DNA from 3 places in the Microbacterium sp. Ag1 genome. Region 3 is predicted to be linked to each of the others. Evidence: predicted binding sites of a transcription regulator. Region 3 holds the regulator's gene; each other region holds the start of a gene.
What was found. Region 3 encodes HrcA, which represses chaperone genes, less so after heat shock. Its sites were predicted from a motif close to TTNGCACTCGNNNNNNNCGAGTGCNAA; they were not measured.
Positions count from the first base shown of each region.

Region 1 (7,213 bases), on a different contig from region 3:
GCGACAGCGAAGATCACCAGCGACGAGATGAACATGAATGCGGCCAGTACCGTCGACTTCGCCGCCAGCACCGAGCCGCGGACCGGGTTCGCCGTGAGCGTCGAGCGGATCATGCCCGTCGAGTACTCACCGGTCACGGAGATCGCACCGATGATGCCGGCGAGCAGCATGGTGAACTGGATCGGCATGATGACGGCCTGGATCGGTTCGAAGTCCGGCATGTCGAGGGCTTGGGCGATGAGCACGGCGATCGCGACGGTCAGGGCTGCAGCGATCCCGATGGACCACCAGGTCGAGCGCAGTGTGGCGAGCTTGATCCACTCGCCGCGCAGTGCACGCCCGAACGTCAGCTTCCGACCGGTGTCGACGCGCGGCCGCGTGGGTGCGGGGGCTTGTGTCGTGGTCATGAGATCTCCTTGGTGCGGTACTCGACGGAGTCGCCGGTGAGAGCGAGGTAGGCGTCTTCCAGCGAACCGGTGGTCGGGGTGAGCTCGTGCAGCGGAATGCCGCGGTCGGCGGCGAGGTCGCCGATCCGCGCAGCGGGCAGGCCCACGATGTCGAGGAGGTCGGGAGCGGAGCTCGCGATCTCCACGTCGGGTCCGCCGACGGCCGCAGCCAGGTCGGCCGGTCGCGGGGTGCGCACCCGCACCGTGTTCCTCGTCCATGACCGGACGAGATCTGCGAGCGGTGCATCGGCGAGCACGCGCCCACGTCCCATCACGATGACGTGATCCGCGGTCTGTGCCATCTCGCTCATCAGGTGGCTCGAGAGGAGCACGGTGCGCCCTTCCCCTGCGGCATGACGGACGAACTGACGCACCCAGCGAACACCTTCGGGGTCGAGGCCGTTGACCGGCTCGTCGAGGATCAGCGTGTGCGGATCGCCGAGCAGCGCCGAGGCGATGCCCAGCCGCTGGCCCATGCCGAGCGAGAACCCTCCCGCACGTTTGCGGGCCACGGACCCGATGCCGGCGAGGTCGATGACCTCGTCGACGCGCGAGGAGGGGATGCCGTGGGTCGCTGCCATCGCGCGGAGGTGGTTGCGGGCCGTGCGGCCGGTGTGCACCGCCTTGGCGTCCAGAAGCACTCCCACCTCCGTCAGCGGGGCGCGGAGCTTGCGGTACTCGCGGCCTGCGACGGCGGCGCGCCCCGACGTGGGACGGTCGAGGCCGACGATCATCCGCATGGTGGTCGACTTCCCCGCACCGTTCGGGCCCAGGAAGCCGGTGACGCTGCCCGGCTGGACGGTGAACGACACGTCGTCGACGGCGGTCTTGTCTCCGAACCTCTTGGTGAGGCCTTCTGCTGTGATCATGAGGACAACGTTACGGAGCGAGGTCGGGAGTGCGCGTCCCCCTCAGGTACACATCTGGTGCCGAGGCGTCCGACCGACGGCGGATGTATCGGTGTGTCAGCGGCGCGGACGAGCCTGAACCCGCGCGGCCATCTCGTCGGACGCGATGATCGCCTCGTCGATGATCTCCCGCGAAACCGGAGCCGTCAGCCAGTCGTGGCTCAGCGACGCCGGGATGAGCAGCGGCATCCGATCGTGGAGATCGACGAGGTGCGCAGGCGCGGGGCGCATGACGATCGAGTAGCACGTGTACCACTGGTCGTCTGCGGTGCGGCCGCGTTGCGTCACGGCGGCCATGCCGAACAGGGTGCCGTCGTCGACGATGAACTCGTTCCACTGCCGGGACGGCTTCTGCATCTCGTACCAGCTCGTTGCCGGGACGATCCCCCGCGACTTCGCGCCGCCCGGGCGCTCCTGCAGGCGCTCGGAGCGGGTGTTGATCGACGGGAACTTCGCCGGCTCGCCGTTCACGAGGAAACCCCACCATGCGGGTTCCAGCGTCGGCGCTGTGTCGGGCTGCACGATCAGCGGATTGAGGTTGCGCAGGTTCTTACCGGTAGGACGGACGGTCTCACCCGCGTTCTCCTGCGCCCAGACGCGCAGACCCTCGAGCACCGCCTCGTCTGCCGCGGCGAGGAGCTCTGCATCGGTGAATCGGGGATCGAGACCGTAGCTCGCGCACATGCCGTCAGCGTAGCGCGGGGCGCCGACATCCGGGTGGGAGGGTGCGGGCAGCATCTCGGGTAGGGTCGACGGGTGCCAGAGCCTCGTCGAATCCCCGCCCCGGTGGCACTCGGAGGGGCGGTCGCGATCGGGGTCATGACGGCGATCCAGGCGCGGATCAACGGCGTGCTCGGGGTGCGCGTGGACGACGGCATCGTCGCCGGCTTCCTCTCCTTCTCCGTCGGCCTGCTGGCACTCGCGATCGTGATCGCCTGCCTCCCCTCGGCTCGACGGGGAGTGGCGCGTCTCTGGAGCGGCGTCCGACAGCGCACGATCCCCTTCTGGATGCTCCTCGGAGGCGCCTGCGGTGCACTCACCGTCTCCACCCAGGGGCTCACGGCCGGAGTCCTCGGCGTCTCGCTGTTCACGGTCGGCGTGGTGGCGGGACAGACCGTGCACGGTCTGGTGCTCGATCGCATCGGATTCGGACCGGCCGGCGTCGTCGCGGTCACGCCGGGACGTGTCCTGGGAGGTGCGCTCGCGCTCGCCGCGGTCGGCATCTCGCTGTCCGGGGACGTGCTGGCGTCAGCGCCGCTGTGGATGCTGCTCCTGCCGTTCGCAGCCGGGGTGGGCATCGCGTGGCAGGCAGCGACCAACGGACGTCTGGCCCAGCGCGCGCGCTCACCTCTGGCCGCGACCCTGATGAGCTTCGTCGCCGGAACCGTGGTCCTCGCGCTGGCGTCCGGCGTGAGCATCGCGTTCCGTGGGGCACCCGCCGCCCTCCCCGCCGAGCCGTGGCTGTACCTCGGAGGCTTCCTCGGCGCCGCCTACATCCTCCTCGGCACGTTCATCGTGGCGCAGACGGGGGTGCTGCTGATGGGCCTGGGGTCGGTGCTCGGCCAGCTGACCACGTCGGTGGTGATCGACCTGGTGTGGCCGCCCGCAGCAGGGCCGGCGCTCTGGCAGGTGCTCACGATGGTCGTGGTCGCCGTCGCGTCTGTCGTGGTCGCGGTGCCGTGGCCTCGCCGCCGCTGAACTACTTCTTCTTCGCCTTCTTGGGTGACGGCTTCGGCATGCGCGTGACGAGCTTGCGGGCGTCGACGGTCTTGCGTCGTCCCGGTTTCTTGTGTTCGGGCTTGCCGCCGACGTAGAGCCAACCCAGGAGCTCCTCGTTCTTCCCGAGCCCGTGGGCCTTGGCGACGGCCTTGGCTCGCGTGTAGTGGCCCGTGCGCCAGATGACGCCCCACCCTGCCTCGTCGAGGAGAAGGCTCAACGTGTGGGCGACCCCGGAGGCGACGGCCTCCTGCTCCCACCGGGGTACCTTCTCGCTCTTCTGGTAGCTCGCGACGACGGCGATGAGCAGCGGGGCGCGCAGCGGCTTCGACGAGGGAGAGGAGTCGCCCTGTGCCTTCGCGATCGCCGCGCCGAGCACCTCCCGATCCGCGCCTCGCAGCTCGATCAACCGCCAAGGGCGCAGCGACGAGTGATCGGCCACGCGACCGGCGGCCGCGACCAGCGTGAGCACCTCGTCGCGGGTGGGCGCGGTGTCTTCGACCTTCGACCAGGACTGCCGTGCGCGGACGGCGTCGAGAGCGCTCACGACGCGTCGGGCGTGAAGTTCAGCGCGATGGAGTTCATGCAGTAGCGGTCGCCGGTCGGCGTCCCGAATCCGTCGGGGAAGACGTGACCGAGGTGCGACCCGCAGTTGGCGCAGCGCACCTCCGTGCGCACCATCCCGAGGCTGTCGTCCTCGATGAGCTCGACCGCGTCAGGACGGATCGACTCGTAGAAGCTCGGCCAACCGCACCCGGAGTCGAACTTCGTTCCGCTCTTGAAGAGCTCGGCGTTGCAGGCACCACAGGTGTAGAGGCCGGCGCGTTCCTCGTCGAGCAGCTCGCCCGTCCAGGCCCGTTCGGTCGCGGCCTGACGCAGCACCGCGTACTGCTCCTCACCGAGCTCCTCGCGCCATTCGTCTTCGGTCTTGTCCACGCTGTACGACATGTGTCCTCCTGAGTCGCTTCCATTCTCTCCCGGGAGACGAGGTCTCGGGTGCTCAGCGTCAGAATGGGACGATGACCGATGCCGTGCAGGACCGCTACGCACGATTCGCCCGCGACGAGGCGCCCGGACGCAGCGCCCTCTACGCCGAATGGGCCGCCGGTGTGGCGGACGACGACGAGCTCAAGGGCATCCTCCAGCGGATCCCGGAGAATCGTCGGCAGCCGCCCCTCGTGTTCGCCGTGACGCGCATGCTCGGCTCCGGACTCGTCGGGTACCCGCAGTGGAGGGACTTCGTGCTCCGCAACGCCGACGCGGTGGTCGCCGAGTGCGCGAACCGCAGCCTCCAGACCAATGAGCCCCTCCGCCTCGCGGCGCTGCTGCCCGTGCTGTCGGAGATAGCCGGACCGATCGCGCTGCTCGAGGTCGGAGCGTCGGCGGGGTTGTGCCTGTACCCGGACCGCTACTCGTATCGCTTCATCGCGGCGGATGGATCGGTCAGGAGCGCCCTCGATCCTCTTGACGGACCCTCGACCGTCGTGCTGGAGAGCCGGGTCTCGGGCGCGCTGCCTCCGCTGCGGATGCCGGACGTGGTCTGGCGAGCGGGCGTCGACCTCGCGCCCCTCGATGCGGCGGATGAACGGGATCGGCGCTGGCTGCGTGGGCTCGTGTGGCCGGGAGAGGAGGGGCGGGAGGAGCGCATCGATGCCGCGCTCGAAATCGCGGCATCGGATCCGCCGCTGATCGTCGCCGGCGATGCCCTCGAGGAGATCGATGCGCTCGCCGCGGCGGCGCCGGGCGGGGCGACCCTGGTCGTCACCACGCCGGGTGTGCTGGTCCATATCCCGAGAGCCCGGAGGGAGGCGCTGGTCGCGCGCATCTCCGCTCTGGACGCCCGGTGGGTCACGATCGATCCGCCCGGTGCCCTCGATGTCTGGGAGCCGCCGGTCGAAGGCGACGACTGGCCGGGATTCGTGGTGGCGCTCGACGGACAGGTGCGCGCGGCCGCAGATCCGCTCGGGGGCTGGTGGGAGTGGCGAACGGCTTCGCTGTCTGATGCGTCCTAACCTGGACTCATGCTCGGAGATCTCACGGAGCGCGACCGCACGATCCTCGCCCTGGAGGTCGCTTGGCCTCGCCATGGATCGGCCAAGGAAGAGGTCATCCGAGCTCAGCTCGGGATGAGCGCCGCCCGCTACTACCAGCTCCTCGGACGCCTGATCGAGTCGGAGGCCGCCCTGGAGTACGACCCCATGCTGGTGCGGAGATTGCGCCGGATCAGGGATTCACGCGCCAGGCAGAGGTCGGCTCGGATACCGGGCTTCGTCGGCTGAAGCGACTCGAGGAAGGCTCTCGGAACGAGCAGTGCCGCGCCGGAGAACGGATTGCCAGGAAGGTGCCGCTAGCATCGAGGGGTGTCCAAGCCCTCCCGCGATCGCTTCGATGACGTTCCCCGTTCCACCGGACGGGTGGGAGCGCATCGCGCCGAAGCTCCGGGGATGAACGGCTGGGTCGTGCTGCTGTGGTCCTTCGTCGCCGCTCTGGTGCTCATCATCGCCGGCATCTTCGGATCGCTCGTGGTCATGGGACGCATCTCGCTCTTCCCCGAGGCCGCTCCCAGCGCCGTTCCCACCCCGGTGGAGACGGGCGTGGTGGACACCTCCATCTCCGTGATGATCCTCAACGGCACGCCGGAGGAAGGGCTCGACACCCAGATGCGCGACCTGCTCATCAACAACGGATGGGCGTCGGAGAACGTCTTCGCCGGTGACAGCTCCAGCCAGGACTTCGCCACCACGACCGTGTTCTACGTCAACGACGAGGACGAACTCGCGGCGATCGGACTGGCGAACGTGCTCGGTGGAGCGGCCGTGCAGCAGAGCGACTACTACTCGGGTCAGACCGAGGAGGGCAACAAGCAGTTCACAGTGGTCATCGGCCTCGATCGATCGAGCTCAGCCGGCGAGACGCCCACCCCCTGACCTCGGCCGGTGCCGTACCTCCGGCGGCTTGCACTCGAAGGTGTCGAGTGCCAGAATGGCGTTAGCACTCTCTCACTCTGAGTGCTAAACCCAACGTCTACGTCCAGGAGGGACGAAAAAACTCATGGCAAAGATCATTGCTTTCGATGAGGAGGCCCGCCGCGGCCTCGAGCGCGGCCTGAACATCCTCGCCGACGCGGTCAAGGTCACCCTCGGCCCGCGCGGCCGCAACGTCGTTCTCGAGAAGAAGTGGGGCGCCCCCACCATCACGAACGACGGCGTCTCCATCGCCAAGGAGATCGAGCTGGACGACCCGTACGAGAAGATCGGTGCGGAGCTCGTCAAGGAGGTCGCCAAGAAGACCGACGACGTCGCGGGTGACGGCACCACGACCGCCACGGTCCTCGCTCAGGCGCTGGTCCGCGAGGGTCTGCGCAACGTCGCAGCCGGCGCCGACCCCATCTCGCTCAAGCGCGGCATCGAGAAGGCCGTCGCTGCGATCACCGAGGAGCTGCTCGCCAGCGCCAAGGAGATCGACTCGAAGGAGCAGATCGCCGCCACGGCTTCGATCTCCGCCGCTGACCCCGCCATCGGCGAACTGATCGCCGAGGCGATCGACAAGGTCGGCAAGGAGGGCGTCGTCACCGTCGAGGAGTCGCAGACGTTCGGTACCGAGCTCGAGCTCACCGAGGGCATGCGCTTCGACAAGGGCTACCTGAACCCCTACTTCGTCACGGACCCGGAGCGCCAGGAAGCGGTCTTCGAGGACCCGTACATCCTCATCGCGAACCAGAAGGTCTCCAACATCAAGGACCTGCTGCCGATCGTCGACAAGGTGATCCAGGACGGCAAGGAGCTCGTCATCATCGCCGAGGACGTCGAGGGCGAGGCTCTCGCGACGCTCGTGCTGAACAAGCTCAAGGGCATCTTCAAGTCGGTCGCCGTCAAGGCTCCGGGCTTCGGCGACCGCCGCAAGGCGCAGCTGCAGGACATCGCGATCCTCACGGGTGGCCAGGTCATCACCGAAGAGGTGGGCCTCAAGCTCGAGAACGCCACGCTCGACCTGCTGGGTCGTGCGCGCAAGGTCATCGTCACCAAGGACGAGACCACGATCGTCGAGGGTGCGGGCGAGGCCGACCAGATCGAGGGTCGCGTCACGCAGATCCGTCGCGAGATCGAGAACACCGACAGCGACTACGACCGTGAGAAGCTCCAG
Region 1 covers NZ_LBCR01000017.1:19,330-26,542, forward strand. The annotation lists gene AAY78_RS01130 (transporter) at 1-407, opposite strand, end outside; gene AAY78_RS01135 (ABC transporter ATP-binding protein) at 404-1,315, opposite strand; gene AAY78_RS01140 (SOS response-associated peptidase family protein) at 1,412-2,092, opposite strand; gene AAY78_RS01145 (DMT family transporter) at 2,141-3,052, shown strand; gene AAY78_RS01150 (nitroreductase family protein) at 3,054-3,617, opposite strand; gene msrB (peptide-methionine (R)-S-oxide reductase MsrB) at 3,614-4,018, opposite strand; gene AAY78_RS01160 (DUF2332 domain-containing protein) at 4,090-5,082, shown strand; gene AAY78_RS01165 (DUF3263 domain-containing protein) at 5,092-5,349, shown strand; gene AAY78_RS01170 (LytR C-terminal domain-containing protein) at 5,431-5,997, shown strand; gene groL (chaperonin GroEL) at 6,122-7,213, shown strand, end outside.
Region 1: groL (chaperonin GroEL) is a predicted target of HrcA. The motif match lies at 6,059-6,085, and genes of this name have one in related genera.

Region 2 (7,213 bases), on a different contig from region 3:
TGCTGAACGACCCCAAGGTCATCGGTCTCTATCTCGGCACGCTCGGCACCGACGCCGCCTGAGCGGCGAGCGAGAAGCCGCGAGCGAGAAAGCCGCCGACACCACGACGAAGGCCCCGGATCGGATCCGGGGCCTTCGTCGTGTGATCGTCTGATCAGTTGGTGCGGGTGATCATGTTGTCGGCACCGTACTTGTAGATGCCGATCGACGCACCCTGCGGGTCGCCGGCCTCATCGAACGTGACGTCACCGGAGTAGCCGTCGTAGTCGGCCGTGCCGCCGTCGTTGATGATCTTGGCGCAGTCGGCGAAGCTGGTGCACTTCTTGCCGTCACCGGAGCCGCCCGACACCTCCTGCATCTTGGCCGCGATGTCCGCGCCGTCCGTCGAGCCAGCGGCCAGGGAGGCCAGCGCCACGAGGATGACGGCGTCGTACGCCTCAGCCGCGTAGGTGAAGTCCTTGACCTCGGCGTTGCCCTCGCCCGTCCAGAAGTCCTGCAGACGCGAGGTGAAGTCGTCGGCGAGTGCGGGGCCGGCCTTGGTTCCCTGCGCGCCCTCGAGCGAGACCGGGATCTCCGAGCCGTAGTCGGACAGGTTGCCGTCGACCATGTAGAACTTGTCGGCCGAGATGCCGGCGTTCACCAGCAGCGGCGCAATGGTCTTGAACTGGTCGAACGACACGATCGCGACCGCGTCGGGGTTCTGCGCCTTGATCGTCTCGACCTGGGCGTCGAACTGCGCGTCGCCGACGTTGAACGACGCCTCGGCGACGACCTCGCCGCCGGTGCCCTCGAAGGTCTCCTTGATCGCCGCGTCGAGGCCCGTGCCGTACGCGTCGTTCTGGTAGATGATGCCGAGCGTCTTCGCGCCGTCCTCGGCGATGAGGTTGCCGAGCACCTCGCCCTGCAGCAGGTCGCTGGGGGCGGTGCGGAAGTACAGACCGTTGTCATCCCACGTGGTGAAGTCGGGCGAGGTGTTCGACGCGGAGATCTGGAGGATCCCGGCGCTGACGTTGCCGTCGAGGATGAGCTTGGAGACGCCGGATGCGGCAGCTCCGACGATGGCGGAGACGCCGGCGCCCTGCAGCTTGGTGATCGAGGTCTCGTAGGCCTTGGTGTCGGTGTCGCCCTCGTCTTCGGCCGTCAGGTCGATCGTGATGCCGGCAGCCGCGTCGTTGACCTCCTGGACGGCCAGCCCGACGCCCGACTCCATGGGCGGGCCGAGGAACGCCAGCGAGCCGGTCTGCGGAAGCAGCGAGCCGAGCTTGAGCGTCAGATCGGCTGCGGGCTTGTCACTGCCGCCGCTCTCCCCGCTCGGAGTGCTGCTGCAACCAGCGATGACGATGGCGGATGCACTGACCAGTGCGATCCCGGCGAAGACCTTCGCGGTTCGCGAGCCCTTCAATGCGTTCATGATGCTCCCTTGCGTAACTGAACGTGGAATGTGACCACAATCGGGTGCTCTAACACTAGGGCGTGAGTATCGCGCGCAGGGGGTGCAAGTGTCTCGGTGCGTTAACGATCCGGGACCGGGTTCCCTGACCCGTGGTCCTCGGGATCAGGCGGCTTCGACCCGTGGAATCCTGCGCCCTCGTCGCGCGGCGAGCAGGAGGTCGACCACGAAGACGCCGATCGCGATCCACACGATGATGAAGCCGGCCCAGCGCTCGGCCGGCATCGGCTCGTGCAGCACCAGGACCCCGATGAGGAACTGCATGACGGGGGTGATGAACTGGATCATGCCGATCACCGTGAGGTTGATGCGTCGGGTTCCCGCGGCGAAGAGCAGCAGCGGAACCGCCGTGGCGACACCGGCGAAGGCCAGCAGCAACGCGTGCGCCCACCCGTTCGCGCCCATCGTGATGCCCGACGTGAGCGCGACGATGATCAGCTGCGCCACCGCGATGGGGATCAGCCAGAACGACTCCAGAGTCAGGCCGCTGATCGCATCGACCGCAGGGCCGATCTTCTTCTTGATGAGCCCGTACACGCCGAAGGACGCGGTCAGCGACAGCGCGATCCACGGGAACTGCCGGTAGGCGACGACGATCACGATGACGGCGATAGCCGCGATGGCGATGGCTGCCCACTGCAATCGGCGGATGCGCTCCTTCAGCACGAAGACACCCAGCAGCACCGTCGTGATCGGGTTGATGAAGTACCCCAGGCTCGTCTCGACGACGTTGCCGCTGAGCGTTCCGATCAGGAACACCTGCCAGTTCACATAGATCAGCAGGCCCGCCAGCGCGGTCAACCCCAGCAGCTTCGGCTGGCGGATGATGACGCCGAAGGCCACCCAACCGCGCGTGACGGTGAGCAGCAGGACGCAGAAGACGAAGGAGAGCAGCACCCGCCAGGCCACGACCTCCCACGGACCCGTCGGAACGAGGAGGAGGAAGTAGAGGGGAAGCACGCCCCAGAGGAGGTACGCCCCTCCGGCGTAGGCGACTCCGGCGGTCTGCGTGGCGCGGGTCGTCTGTGGGGTCACCGCACAACCCTATGCCCGCGGCGAGGATACGGACCGCGACGGCTGAGCCTCCCGGCGGAGTTTGGCAGGAAAGGGATGCCCGCTGGCGGACGCAGAAGGGGGCCCGGATGCGAGACGCATCCGGGCCCCCTTCGAGGACCTCACCCTGCCCCTCATGAGAGGCGGGGAACAGGTTCAGCAGATCAGCGGACGACGACCGCCAGGACGTCGCGAGCCGACAGGACGAGGAACTCGTCTGCGCCGAACTTCACCTCGGTGCCACCGTACTTGCTGTAGAGCACGCGGTCGCCGACGGCGACGTCGAGCGGAACACGGTTGCCGTTGTCGTCGATGCGGCCGGGGCCGACCGCCACGACCTCGCCCTCCTGGGGCTTCTCCTTGGCGGTGTCGGGGATGACCAGGCCACTCGCGGTGGTCTGCTCGGCCTCGACCTGCTTGATGACGATGCGGTCCTCGAGCGGCTTGATGGAAACCGACACGGTCTACCTCTTCTTTCTTGACGCTGACACGAAAGACTTGTTCGCACTCTCAACCCGAGAGTGCTAATCCAGTCTAGGCGCTCGGCTGGCACTCACGCAATGCGAGTGCCAGTGAGCGACGCGGTTCGACTCGAGGCGCGGCCGATTAGGCTGAGACCGTGGAGATGTCCGAGCTGCGCGCCCTGCTCACCCCCGAAGGTCTCGAGCTTCTCGACACGACCGGTCCCATCGAGTCGACCACCGAGGTCGCGCGAGCGGTGTCGCGGCTGCGTGCGGCCGGCCACTCCCCCGACCTCGTGTCCGCCGTCGTCGGGCAGGCGCACCTGCGGTCGAGGGCAGCGACGAAGTTCGGCCCCTTCGCCGCCCGCATGCTCTTCACCAAGGCCGGCCTCGAGCAGGCGACGCGGCTCGGTGTCGCGGCACGGCACGCCCAGCGCATCCGTCAGTCGGGCTTCACCCGTGTAGCCGACCTCGGCTGCGGTATCGGCGGCGATGCGCTCGCCTTCGCCGGAGCCGGACTCCAAGTGCACGCCGTCGACGCCGACGAGGTCACCTCCGCCATCGCGGCATACAACCTGGCGCCGTTCGGCGACGACGCCGCGGTGCGGCACGAGACGGCGGAGGAAGCCCTCTCCAGACTGGACGACGGGGACGCGGTCTGGATGGACCCGGCCAGACGCACCTCCGGGCACAGCGAGACCAGGCGTGTCTCCGCCGACGACTACTCCCCCTCCCTGGACTGGGCGTTCGATGTGGCCGCACGTCGCCCGACCGGCATCAAGCTCGGACCGGCCCACGACCGCGACGCACTGCCCGCCGATGCCGAGGCGCAGTGGGTGAGCGCCGACGGCAGCGTGGTCGAACTCGTCGTGTGGAGCGGATCCCTCGCCCGAGAAGGAGTGCGCCGCGCGGCACTGGTGATCCGCGGCGAGCGCTCGCACGAGCTCATGGCTGCGGCCGACACCGCCGATGAGCCCGTGCGCGAGCTCGGCGCCTTCCTGCACGAGCCGGACGGGGCGGTGATCCGCGCGCGGCTGATCGGAGAGGTCGCCCGCAGTCTCGACGCCGGCATGCTCGACGAACACATCGCCTATCTGACATCCGACGCAGCCCTGACCAGTCCGTTCGTGCAGTCCTTCCGCGTCAGGGAGACGCTTCCGGCGAGCCCCAAGGCGATCAACGCCGCGCTCAAGGCGAACGATGTCGGACGCCTGGAGATCAAGAAACGCGGAGTGGATGTCGATCCCGCCGCCTTCCGGAAGAAGCTCACGCTGCGCGGAGACCAGGAGGCGACGCTGATCCTCGTCCGTATCGGCGACCAGCGCCGCGCGATCCTCGCCGACCGGGTGCCCGCGGCGAGCTGACGTCCGCTCAGCCGTCCGGATCGCGGCCCGGCGGTTCGACCACGATGGGGTCACCGGGTGGGGCCTCGACCCGGACGATCTCGCCCGGGCCTCCCCTCCCCGGCGATGCCTCGGTGATGACGAGGTAGGGCGTCTGCCACCTCGTGAACCTCGCCGCGAGAGTCGAGGTGCCGATGAGCGCACCGTCTCCGCCGTCGACGCGGTCGATCCGCGTTTCGAGACCGGACTCGACGGCGGCGGTGGAGGCGGCGCAGGTCATCGCATCGACCGCATCGACGATGAGGCACTTCTCGACGGTGCCCAGATCCGACACGCGGTCCCCGGTCCACACCGGCAAGGTGCGGAAGGAACCGACGATCTCGAGGGACGAGACGAACCCCTCGCCGGCCAGCTCCTCCGCGCGTGACCGCTCCGCACCCGCGAACTGCGACGGTGAAGAAGACGTCATCGGCCAGCGTTCCAGGGTGACGATCGGCTCCCCCGTCGTCGAGAGGAGCATCGAGGCGCTCACCGCCTCCACTCCGCGAGGAGAGTCACCGCTGTCCTCCATGGGGACCGGGATCGTCGCGCTCAGGCCGCGCCCGATGCTGTCGACCGGGAGGCAGGTCGACTGCGACTGCGCGCCGACGTCGAGGATCAGGCACCGGATGCCGGCCTCCTCACGGGTCGCGTACCAGGCCAGCGCATCCCCCTCTCGCGCGAGGGGCACGACCGAGCCGGGATCGAAGTCGGCTGCGGCGAGCGCGTCACGGCGGTCCTGCTGCACCGCCGTCAGCGTGACCTCCGGCGATGGCGGCGCGAACACCGCCCAGCCGATGCCCACTCCGGCCGCCAGCAGCAGGACGGAGACGACGGGCACCAGCACGGGGAGCCGACGCAGCGTCCGGGCGAGGATCTCCCGCCGGCGCGGCACGTCGCTATCGGGGGGCGGCTCGGTCCCTTCACCGACGACCGGCGCTGCCGCTGAGGCGACGTCAGCCGCGGGTTCGGGCGACGCTGGCCGGGAATCGTCATCCGGTGCGGGAGCCGAGGGGGCGGGTGACGAGGGGGCGGGTGACGCTCGCCGTGCATCCTCCAGCTCACGCAACCGCCGCAGCTCCCCCTCGGTCGCGGCGCCGTCGCGGCCGTACGCGCGGCGCTGGAGCTGTCGCAGTTCGTCGGCGTCATTCTCCGGCAGCACCGTCAGCACCTCCTTCGCGCGTGATCATCAGAGCGGAGTGCCCGTTGCTGGCGGTCGGAAGCTCCAGGCGGACGACCTCACCGCTGGGCTCGTCCACCACGTTCAGCACGAGGGTGGCGCTCTGCTCCTGCATCGTGAGCGCATCGGCGCACACCCGGGGGAACGCCGCGTCCGAGCCGTCGTAGATCAAGCAGGTCTGGAAGCCGTCGAGCTCCATTCCGGTCCACACCGGCACATCGCCGTCATAGCCGACCACCCATAGCGAGTTGATCTGGAACCCCTGATCCGCGATGCGCTTGGCCTTCTCCGCCTCGTCGGCATTCGCCCACGTCATCCCATTGGTGGTGCCCGGTCCGAACTCCGCCACGTTCGCGGCGACGGCAGGCTCGCCGGAGGCCGTGAACACCATCTGCACGTTGAGCTCGCGGCGGGTGTCCGCCTTCGACTCGAGCGTGACCGCGCCGAACAGTCCCGTCCTGCCCACCGTCTCGGTGCGCTCGCAGCTGGGCAGTGCAGACGGCGAGGTCGCCACGAGCAGGCAGGTGATCGCGGCGGCATTCTTCGTCGCCACCCAGATGACCGCACCTTCCTCGACGGCGAGGGCGCGCAGCGAGCCCCGGTCGTAGTTCCCGCTGGCGAGCAGGGAGCTCTGCCACTCCTGCTGCTCCGGACTCAGGGCGACGGTGGCGGACCCGGACCCGCCGGACAGCACCCATCCGAGCCCGACGCCGACCAGCACCAGCGTCGCGACGGCAGCGGCGAGCGGAAGCCAGCGCGTACGCAGCCATGATCTCTGCGGTGGCCGACCGGAGCCGCCCGAGTCTCCCGGGTCCATGCCGGTCGTCGTCACATCGCCGTCGGTCGAACCCGGCAGGTCCTCTGTCTGAGGCTCCTCGTTCCCTGTCTCCGGCGTCGAGGCTGCGACAGGAGCTCCGACGGGCGGATCCGCGACCGCGGGCGTCGGCTCGGCACGGCGCCGCTCCAGTTCGCGCAGTCTGAGCGCTTCGGCCGCGGTGAGCGATGCATCGCGACCGTACGCCCGCGCCTGCAGTGAGCGCAGCTCGGCGAGCTCGGCCGCGTCCGACATCGGTTCAGCCGAGCCGCTCGAACTGCATGCCGGCCCAGACCAGCCAGCCCAGGCTGTAGACGGTCGCGCAGAGCCCGAGCACGAGCGCCCAGCGCGCGATCGCACGGTTCTCGACCGGGCGACGCAATGACATGATCGCCGCGATGACCGCCACCACTGCGACCGGAATCCCCCACCCCACGAAGAACGACGCTCCGAGCGCCACGATCGCGGCCACCAGCGCCCACGGCGCCAGTCGGGTGTCGTCGATCGACACGGTCCCGGTGGACGGCTCCCACTCCGTCTCCTCGGGGGCGTCGATGTCCGGTCCCGTCACGACGACCGGTTCGATGCCCACCGGGCCCGTGGGCAGGCGGGTGTAGCCGTCGCGCCGCGCGCCGGGAAGGCGGGCGGTTCCCGCGGGGTGCTCCACCTCGTCGCTGGGGCGCTCGATGCGAGCCGCCGGCGTCGGGGGCGGGGCCGGCTCCGCGTCGGGAGCGCCGGGGGCGGCGCTCATGCGGGCACCGCCTCCGCGACCTGGATCTCCGTCACGGGAAGCGTCGAATCCGCCCCGAAGGCGAGCGTCGACGGCGGACGCCCGGAAGAGATGAGCTCGGCGGCGAGTGCGGCGATCATCGC
Region 2 covers NZ_LBCR01000026.1:200,747-207,959, reverse strand. The annotation lists gene AAY78_RS06050 (ABC transporter ATP-binding protein) at 1-62, shown strand, start outside; gene AAY78_RS06045 (ABC transporter substrate-binding protein) at 155-1,411, opposite strand; gene rarD (EamA family transporter RarD) at 1,556-2,485, opposite strand; gene groES (co-chaperone GroES) at 2,668-2,964, opposite strand; gene AAY78_RS06030 (class I SAM-dependent methyltransferase) at 3,123-4,328, shown strand; gene AAY78_RS19875 (hypothetical protein) at 4,336-5,508, opposite strand; gene AAY78_RS06020 (hypothetical protein) at 5,492-6,595, opposite strand; gene AAY78_RS06015 (hypothetical protein) at 6,600-7,091, opposite strand; gene tsaD (tRNA (adenosine(37)-N6)-threonylcarbamoyltransferase complex transferase subunit TsaD) at 7,088-7,213, opposite strand, start outside.
Region 2: groES (co-chaperone GroES) is a predicted target of HrcA. The motif match lies at 3,050-3,076, and genes of this name have one in related genera.

Region 3 (7,213 bases):
GCCTGGCAGCGGGCGCGGAGGTCACGGTCGAGGCGAACCCCGACACGGTGACGCCCGAAGTGGCGCACACCTTGGCACGAGCAGGAGTCACGAGGATGTCGGTCGGCATGCAGTCTGCCGTTCCCCACGTGCTCGCCGCCCTCGATCGCACGCACCGCCCCGAGAACGTGCGCACGGCCGTCGCCGCCGCGAAGGATGCGGGCCTTGCCGTGAGCGTGGACCTGATCTACGGCGCACCGGGGGAGTCCCTCGCCGACTGGCAGGCGTCGCTCGATGCCGCACTCGCGCTGGAGCCGGACCACATCTCGGCCTACGCGCTCATCATCGAAGACGGAACCAAGCTCGCGCGTCAGATCCGCCGCGGGGAGGTGCCGACCCCCGACGACGATCTCCAGGCCGACATGTACGAGCTCGCCGACGCCCGACTCGCTGCCGGCGGCTTCGACTGGTACGAGGTGAGCAACTGGGCGCGCACGCCCGATCGTCGCTCCCGACACAACCTCGCGTACTGGCGGGGGAACGACTGGTGGGGCTTCGGTCCCGGAGCGCACAGCCACGTCGCCGGTCTGCGCTGGTGGAACGTGAAGCACCCCGCGGCGTACGCCCAGCGCCTTGCCGCATCCGAGTCGCCGGCAGCAGGCACCGAGCGCCCGGACGACGACTCGCGCACGCTCGAGCGGATCCTGCTGCTCAGCCGCATCCGCGAGGGGATCGCGATCGACGACGTCCCGAGGGCGAACCGGAGCAGGGTCGCCGGACTCATCGCCGACGGTCTCGTCGAACCACTCGCAGCGCTTCAAGGGCGCGTGCAGCTGACGCTACGCGGTCGCCTGCTCGCCGATGCCGTCGTCCGCGAACTGACCGACTGAAGGCTGAAGCGTTCGTCACCCGGGGAGCAGATCCATCGCCGCCGCACGTCGTTGGGGCACCGTCGTGCTCCTGGCATCGAACACCCGCGTGAGGCGATCGTCACCGTAGGCCGGCCAGCCAGGATCGCCCGACGTCACGAACCCGACCCACGACGTGTTCATCTCGGCGGCGAGATCACGCGGAGCGTCGGGACCTGCCAGACGCGCGGCTTCGTCGTCATCGAGGCGATCGAACACGAACCCGAGCTCGAGCGCGTGTGCCGCGCGGAGATCGCGGACGGGACTCGGCCAGGCGAACTCGTAGACGTGCGTCTTCTCCGGGCGCGCGGCTGCCACCCGGCTCAACGGAGCACGCAGCATCACGTCCGTGACGAGCTGCCCCAGGATCTCTCCAGCGCCGGCGTCGGGGAACGCGGATCGATAGGCCGCCACCGCACGTCGAGGGATGCGGGAGAGCAGTCGCGCGGCTTGCAGCTTGAACTCTCCGATGCCTGCCAGCACCTCCGGTGGGAACCAGAGCCGATACTCGTCGGTGTTGCTCCCGATGAGTAGCGGCGTGTCGATCTCGCGAAGCACCTCGTGCGGTGACCGGGGAAGGCTCTCGGGGTCGATCGCCAACTGGAACGCCGGAGCCCCGCCGAGGGGAGACGATCCGGCGGATTGAGCTTTCCGTGCGTCCAACAGCTTCTCGGGCGTCAGAGCGGCGAAAGAGGCGCGGTCGGCTCGTACTCCGAGTCGCTTCGCGAGTCGAGCCGTCACACGTCCGGCCTTCTTCGGAGTCTGCGCCTGGAGTGGTCCGGACTCGATGATGGCGCGACTGATGAGTGCGCGGGAGTCCGCCCGAGCGAGGAGTCCGGCGACGATGGCTCCACCGGCGGACTCGCCCATCGCCGTTATCCGTGTCGGGTCGCCGCCGAGAGCGGCGACCTCACGGTGCACCCACTCGAGGGCCGCGACCGCATCGCGCAGGCCGAGGTTCCGTGGGGCGCCCTCCAAGACGGAGAACCCCTCCGAGCCGAGTCGGTAGTTGATCGACACGAAGACGATTCCCGCCTGCGCGAAGACAGTGCCGTCATAGAGCGGAAGAGCGGCGGTGCCGCGTTCGAGCGCGCCGCCGTGGATCCAGAGCAGCACGGGGGCGCCGGAGGCGTCGGTCGGAGCCCAGACGTTCGCCGTGAGGATGTCGTCTCCGTCGATCCGCACCGAGCCGAGCAGCTCGCCGACGGCGCCCGCATACGGAACCTGAGGCGGAGTGGGGCCGAACTCCAGTGCGTCGCGCACGCCGTCCCAGGTCGCGACAGGCTGCGGCTCGCGGAACCTGTGCTCGCCGAACGGCGCCATGGCATACGGGATGCCGAGGTAGCGGACGATCCCCGCCTCCTCGACGCCACGAACGATGCCGGTCGACAGGGTGGCATGCGGGGAGGAGGTCATGAGCGTCATCCTAGAGTCGTCGGTCCGCGGTACGGAGAACCCGCAGTTGCACGGGGTAGGATTGGCACTCTGAACGTCCGAGTGCCAGCGGAAGGGAAGGGCGATGGTCACAGAGCGAGGGCTGCAGGTTCTCCGCGCGATCGTGCAGGACTACGTCGAGACCCACGAACCCGTCGGCAGCCGGTCGATCGTCGACAGGCATTCCTTCGGCGTCTCGGCCGCCACGATCCGAAACGACATGGCGCTGCTCGAGGATGAAGAGCTGATCACCGCTCCGCACACCTCGTCGGGAAGGGTTCCCACAGACAAGGGCTACCGCGTCTTCGTGAATCATCTCGCCCAGTTGCGCCCGCTCTCTTCGGCACAGCGCTCGGCGATCGAGTCGTTCCTGGGCGAACCGGCCGATCTCGACGACCTGATGGTGCGCACGGTGCGGGTGCTGACGCAGCTGACGGGTCAGGTCGCGCTCGCACAGTATCCGTCGTTCGCGCGTGCGCACGTGACGCATGTCGAGCTGGTGGCTCTGGCACCGAACCGGCTGCTGATCGTTCTGGTCACCGATGCCGGCGGCGTGTCACAGCGGATCGCCCCCCTGCCGGAGATCATCGACGAGTCCGACCTCGCGGTGCTGCGTGCACGCCTGTCGTCGTTGATCACCGGGCAGGGCATCGGTGAGGCATCCGACCGTCTCCAGCTGCTGCTCGGGGCGGAGGACAAGCCTCAGGACGCGGTGCTCCGCACGCTCGCCGGCGTCGTCGTCGACGAGCTCGGCGGCTTCCGTCAGGAACGTCTGGTGATGGCGGGGGCGGCCACCCTCGCGCGTCGGGAACAGGACTTCCGCGGGAGCATCCATCCGCTTCTCGAGGCGATCGAGGAGCAGGTGACGCTGCTGCGACTGATGAGCGAGATGGTGACCGACGAGCACGGTCTCGCGGCCAGCATCGGCACAGAGAATGCCCCCTTCGGCCTCGGTGAGGCGTCGATCGTGGCCAGCAACTACGCGGCCCCCAGCGGCACGGCGCGAGTCGGCGTGATGGGGCCGACGCGCATGGACTACCCGAGCAATCTCGCCGCAGCGCGGGCCGTGGCCCGCTACCTGTCGCGGATGCTCGACGAAGACGAGGCCGGCCGCTGACGCGGTCGCCACGAGAACACACGCAGAAAGGCGATTGTGGCGGACCACTATGAGGTTCTCGGGGTGTCCCGGGACGCTTCCACCGATGAGATCAAGAAGGCGTACCGACGCCTTGCCCGGCAGCTGCACCCGGATGTGAACCCCGGGGACGACGCTGCGGAGAAGTTCAAGCTCGTCACGCATGCGTACGACGTCCTCAGCGACGACGAGTCACGCCGCCGCTACGACATGGGCGGCGGAGACGGCGCCGCGGGGAACTTCGGCGGCTTCGGCGGTTTCGGCGACATCTTCGAGACGTTCTTCGGTGCTTCTCAGGGGGGAGGGCGCGGTGCGCGTCCACGGTCGCGTCGGGAGCGGGGCCAGGACGCCCTCGTCCGGGTCACGCTCGACCTCGGCGACGTCGTGTTCGGGGCGCATCGGGACATCGAGGTCGACACCGCCGTGCTGTGCGAGACGTGTCAGGGGTCGTGCTGTCAGGAGGGCACCTCGCCGGTCACGTGCGACATCTGCGGCGGCTCCGGCCACGTGCAGCGTCAGGTGCGCAGCCTGCTCGGCAACGTGGTCACCTCTCAGCCCTGCGGCACCTGCGAGGGCTACGGCACGACCATCCCGTATCCCTGCGGCACCTGCGGTGGTCAGGGTCGCGTGCGTTCGCGCAGAACGGTGTCGCTCGACATCCCCGCCGGCGTCGAGACGGGCCTCCGCCTGCAGCTTCCCGGTTCCGGTGAGGTCGGCAAGGCGGGCGGACCGAACGGTGACCTGTACGTCGAGGTGACCGTCAACCCGCACGCGGCGTTCAGTCGCGAGGGAGACGACCTGCTCGCGACCCTCGAGGTGTCGATGACCGACGCGATCCTCGGTACCGAGACCAAGATCCAGGCACTCGACGGCGAGGTCGACCTCGAGATCCGTCCCGGTGTGCAGTCCGGTGACGTGCTCACGATCAAGGGACGGGGCATCACCCCGCTCCGCGGCACGCAGCGCGGCGATCTGCGGGTCGGCGTCCAGGTGCTGACACCGACTCGACTGGATTCCGCGCAGCGTGCGCTGATCGAGGACTTCGCGAAGAAGGCGAAGTCTCCGGGGCCCCAGCTCGCCCAGTTCCAGCAGGGACTCTTCTCCAAGCTCCGCGACCGCTTCCGCAGCCACTGATCATGGCACTGCACTTCCTCGTCGAATCGTCGACGGATGCCCGAGTCGACGACCTGGTGTCGTTGACCGGAGCCGAAGCCAAGCACGCGGCCGTCGTCCGTCGTCTGCGCGTCGGCGAGGCTGTCACCGTCGGCGACGGCGCGGGCGTGTGGCTGACCGGTGTGGCAGAGGAGGTGTCTCCCTCCCGAGTGGAGGTCCGTGTCGCGGAGCGCGTCGAGCACCCCGCTCCGACGCCTCGGGTCGTTCTGGTACAGGCTCTCGCGAAAGGAGATCGCGATGAGCTCGCCGTGCAGGCGGCCTGCGAACTCGGCGTCGACGAGATCGTTCCCTGGCAGGCGAGTCGGAGCGTCTCGCGGTGGGAGGGCCCGAAGGCGGTGAAGGGACGGGAGCGCTGGGCGACGATCGTCCGCGAGGCCGCCAAGCAAGCACACCGCGCCTGGGTGCCCGCCGTCGCATCACCCGTCTCGACGGCTCAGCTCAGGGAGCGCGCGGCCTCGCAGCGCCTCCTGCTGCTCGACCCGACGGCGCCCACGCGACTGTCGGAGATCGAGCCGGACGGCCGCGACCTGGTGCTGGTGGTGGGACCGGAAGGCGGGATCTCCGACGAGGAGCTGCGTCACCTGACGGAGGCGGGGGCAGAGCGTGTGCTCCTCGGCGAGACGGTGCTCCGTACCTCGACGGCGGGCCCGGCCGCGATCGCCGTGCTGTCGGTGGCACTCGGTCGATGGTGACCCCGCCCGACCGGCACGGGACGGGCCCGAGGTCGTCGTCACGCTCCGGTCAGTAGACTTGACGGTATGACGGAACCCTCGATCTTCACGCGCATTCTGAACGGGGAGATCCCTGCCGACATCATCGGCGAGACCGACCGGCTGTTCGCGCTGCGCGACATCGCCCCGCAGGCGCCCGTGCATCTGCTCGTGGTGCCGAAGTCGGCAGAGTATCGAGATGTCGTCGAGGTCGCGGCCGCAGATCCCTCTCTGCTCGCCGAGATGGTCGCTTTCGCGGGCGAGCTCGCGGCGGAGCACACGGAGGACGGCGACTTCCGCCTCGTCTTCAACACCGGCGCGAACGCCGGACAGACCGTTTTCCACGTCCACGCGCACGTGCTGGCCGGCGGATTGACTGAGAAGAGTGTCGGTGCCTGAGAACCACGAGCCCCAGGAGCGGAGCCTGGGCGGCCGACCTCCCGAGGCGGTCGAGAAGATCTACGCGGACGGCGTCGCCATGGTGCAGCTGCTCGGACCGCAGGACCGGCTGCTGCGGATGCTGGAGCGTGAGCACCGCGATGTGCAGGTGCTCGTCCGTGGCAACGAGATCACACTCAGCGGTGACACCGACGCGGTCGCGAAGGCGAGGGCGCTGGTCGAGGAGCTGCTCGCCATGACGAAGGCCGGGCAGGACCTGGCACCGAGCGACGTGTCCAGTTCCGCGCGGATGCTGCGCCAGGAAGGAGGACCGCGCCCCAGCGAGGTTCTCGGCGAGGCGATCCTGACCACGCGCGGCAAGGTGATCCGTCCGAAGACCCTCGGGCAGAAGGAGTACGTGGACGCGATCGAGGAGAACACGATCGTGTTCGGCATCGGTCCGGCCGGTACGGGCAAGACCTACCTCGCGATGGCCAAGGCCGTCCAGGCGCTCCAGCGCAAGGAGGTCACCAGGATCATCCTCACGCGCCCCGCGGTCGAAGCGGGAGAGCGGCTCGGCTTCCTCCCCGGCACGCTCACCGACAAGATCGATCCATACCTCCGCCCGCTGTACGACGCTCTCAACGAGATGATGGACCCCGAGATCGTCCCTCGCCTGATGGCGACCGGCACGATTGAGGTGGCACCCCTCGCCTACATGCGCGGGCGCACCCTCAACGACTCGTTCGTCGTCCTCGACGAGGCTCAGAACACCACGCCCGAACAGATGAAGATGTTCCTCACGCGTCTCGGTTTCGGCACGCGGATGGTCGTCACGGGCGATATCACGCAGGTCGACCTCCCGCAGGGATCGTCGGGGCTCCGCCTGGTGACCCGAGTGCTCGACGGCATCGACGACATCCATTTCGCCCGTCTCACCAGCGACGATGTGGTACGGCACTCGCTGGTCGGACGCATCGTCGACGCGTACAGCGAGTACGACGAGAAGCGCACCGCAGCGCGATTCGAGCGCGAGCAGGCGGCGGAGTTCGCCAACCGTGCCGATCGCCGGGGAGCACAACGACCTGGACCGCGTGATCGCGCCCCGAAACGAGGACTCTCATGATCGAGATCAACAACGAGTCGGCCATCGACGTCGACGAGACCGTGCTGCAGCGACTGACCGATTTCAATCTCGCGCAGCTGCACGTCAGCCCTGACGCCGAGGTGGCCATCGTCCTCGTCGACGAGGGCGCCATGGAGGCGCTTCACGTGCAGTGGATGGACGAGCCCGGCCCCACCGACGTGCTGAGCTTCCCGATGGATGAGCTGCGCCCCGGTACCGAGGACCGTCCGACCGCCCCCGGCCTGCTCGGCGACATCGTGCTCTGCCCCCAGGTGGCCGAGACGCAGGCGCAGGCGGCAGGACACACCCTGATGGATGAGCTCATCCTGCTCACGACCCACGGTCTGCTGCACCTCCTCGGCTTCGATCA
Region 3 covers NZ_LBCR01000033.1:127,261-134,473, reverse strand. The annotation lists gene hemW (radical SAM family heme chaperone HemW) at 1-869, shown strand, start outside; gene AAY78_RS15540 (carboxylesterase/lipase family protein) at 885-2,303, opposite strand; gene hrcA (heat-inducible transcriptional repressor HrcA) at 2,407-3,438, shown strand; gene dnaJ (molecular chaperone DnaJ) at 3,475-4,590, shown strand; gene AAY78_RS15525 (16S rRNA (uracil(1498)-N(3))-methyltransferase) at 4,593-5,321, shown strand; gene AAY78_RS15520 (HIT domain-containing protein) at 5,388-5,738, shown strand; gene AAY78_RS15515 (PhoH family protein) at 5,818-6,843, shown strand; gene ybeY (rRNA maturation RNase YbeY) at 6,840-7,213, shown strand, end outside.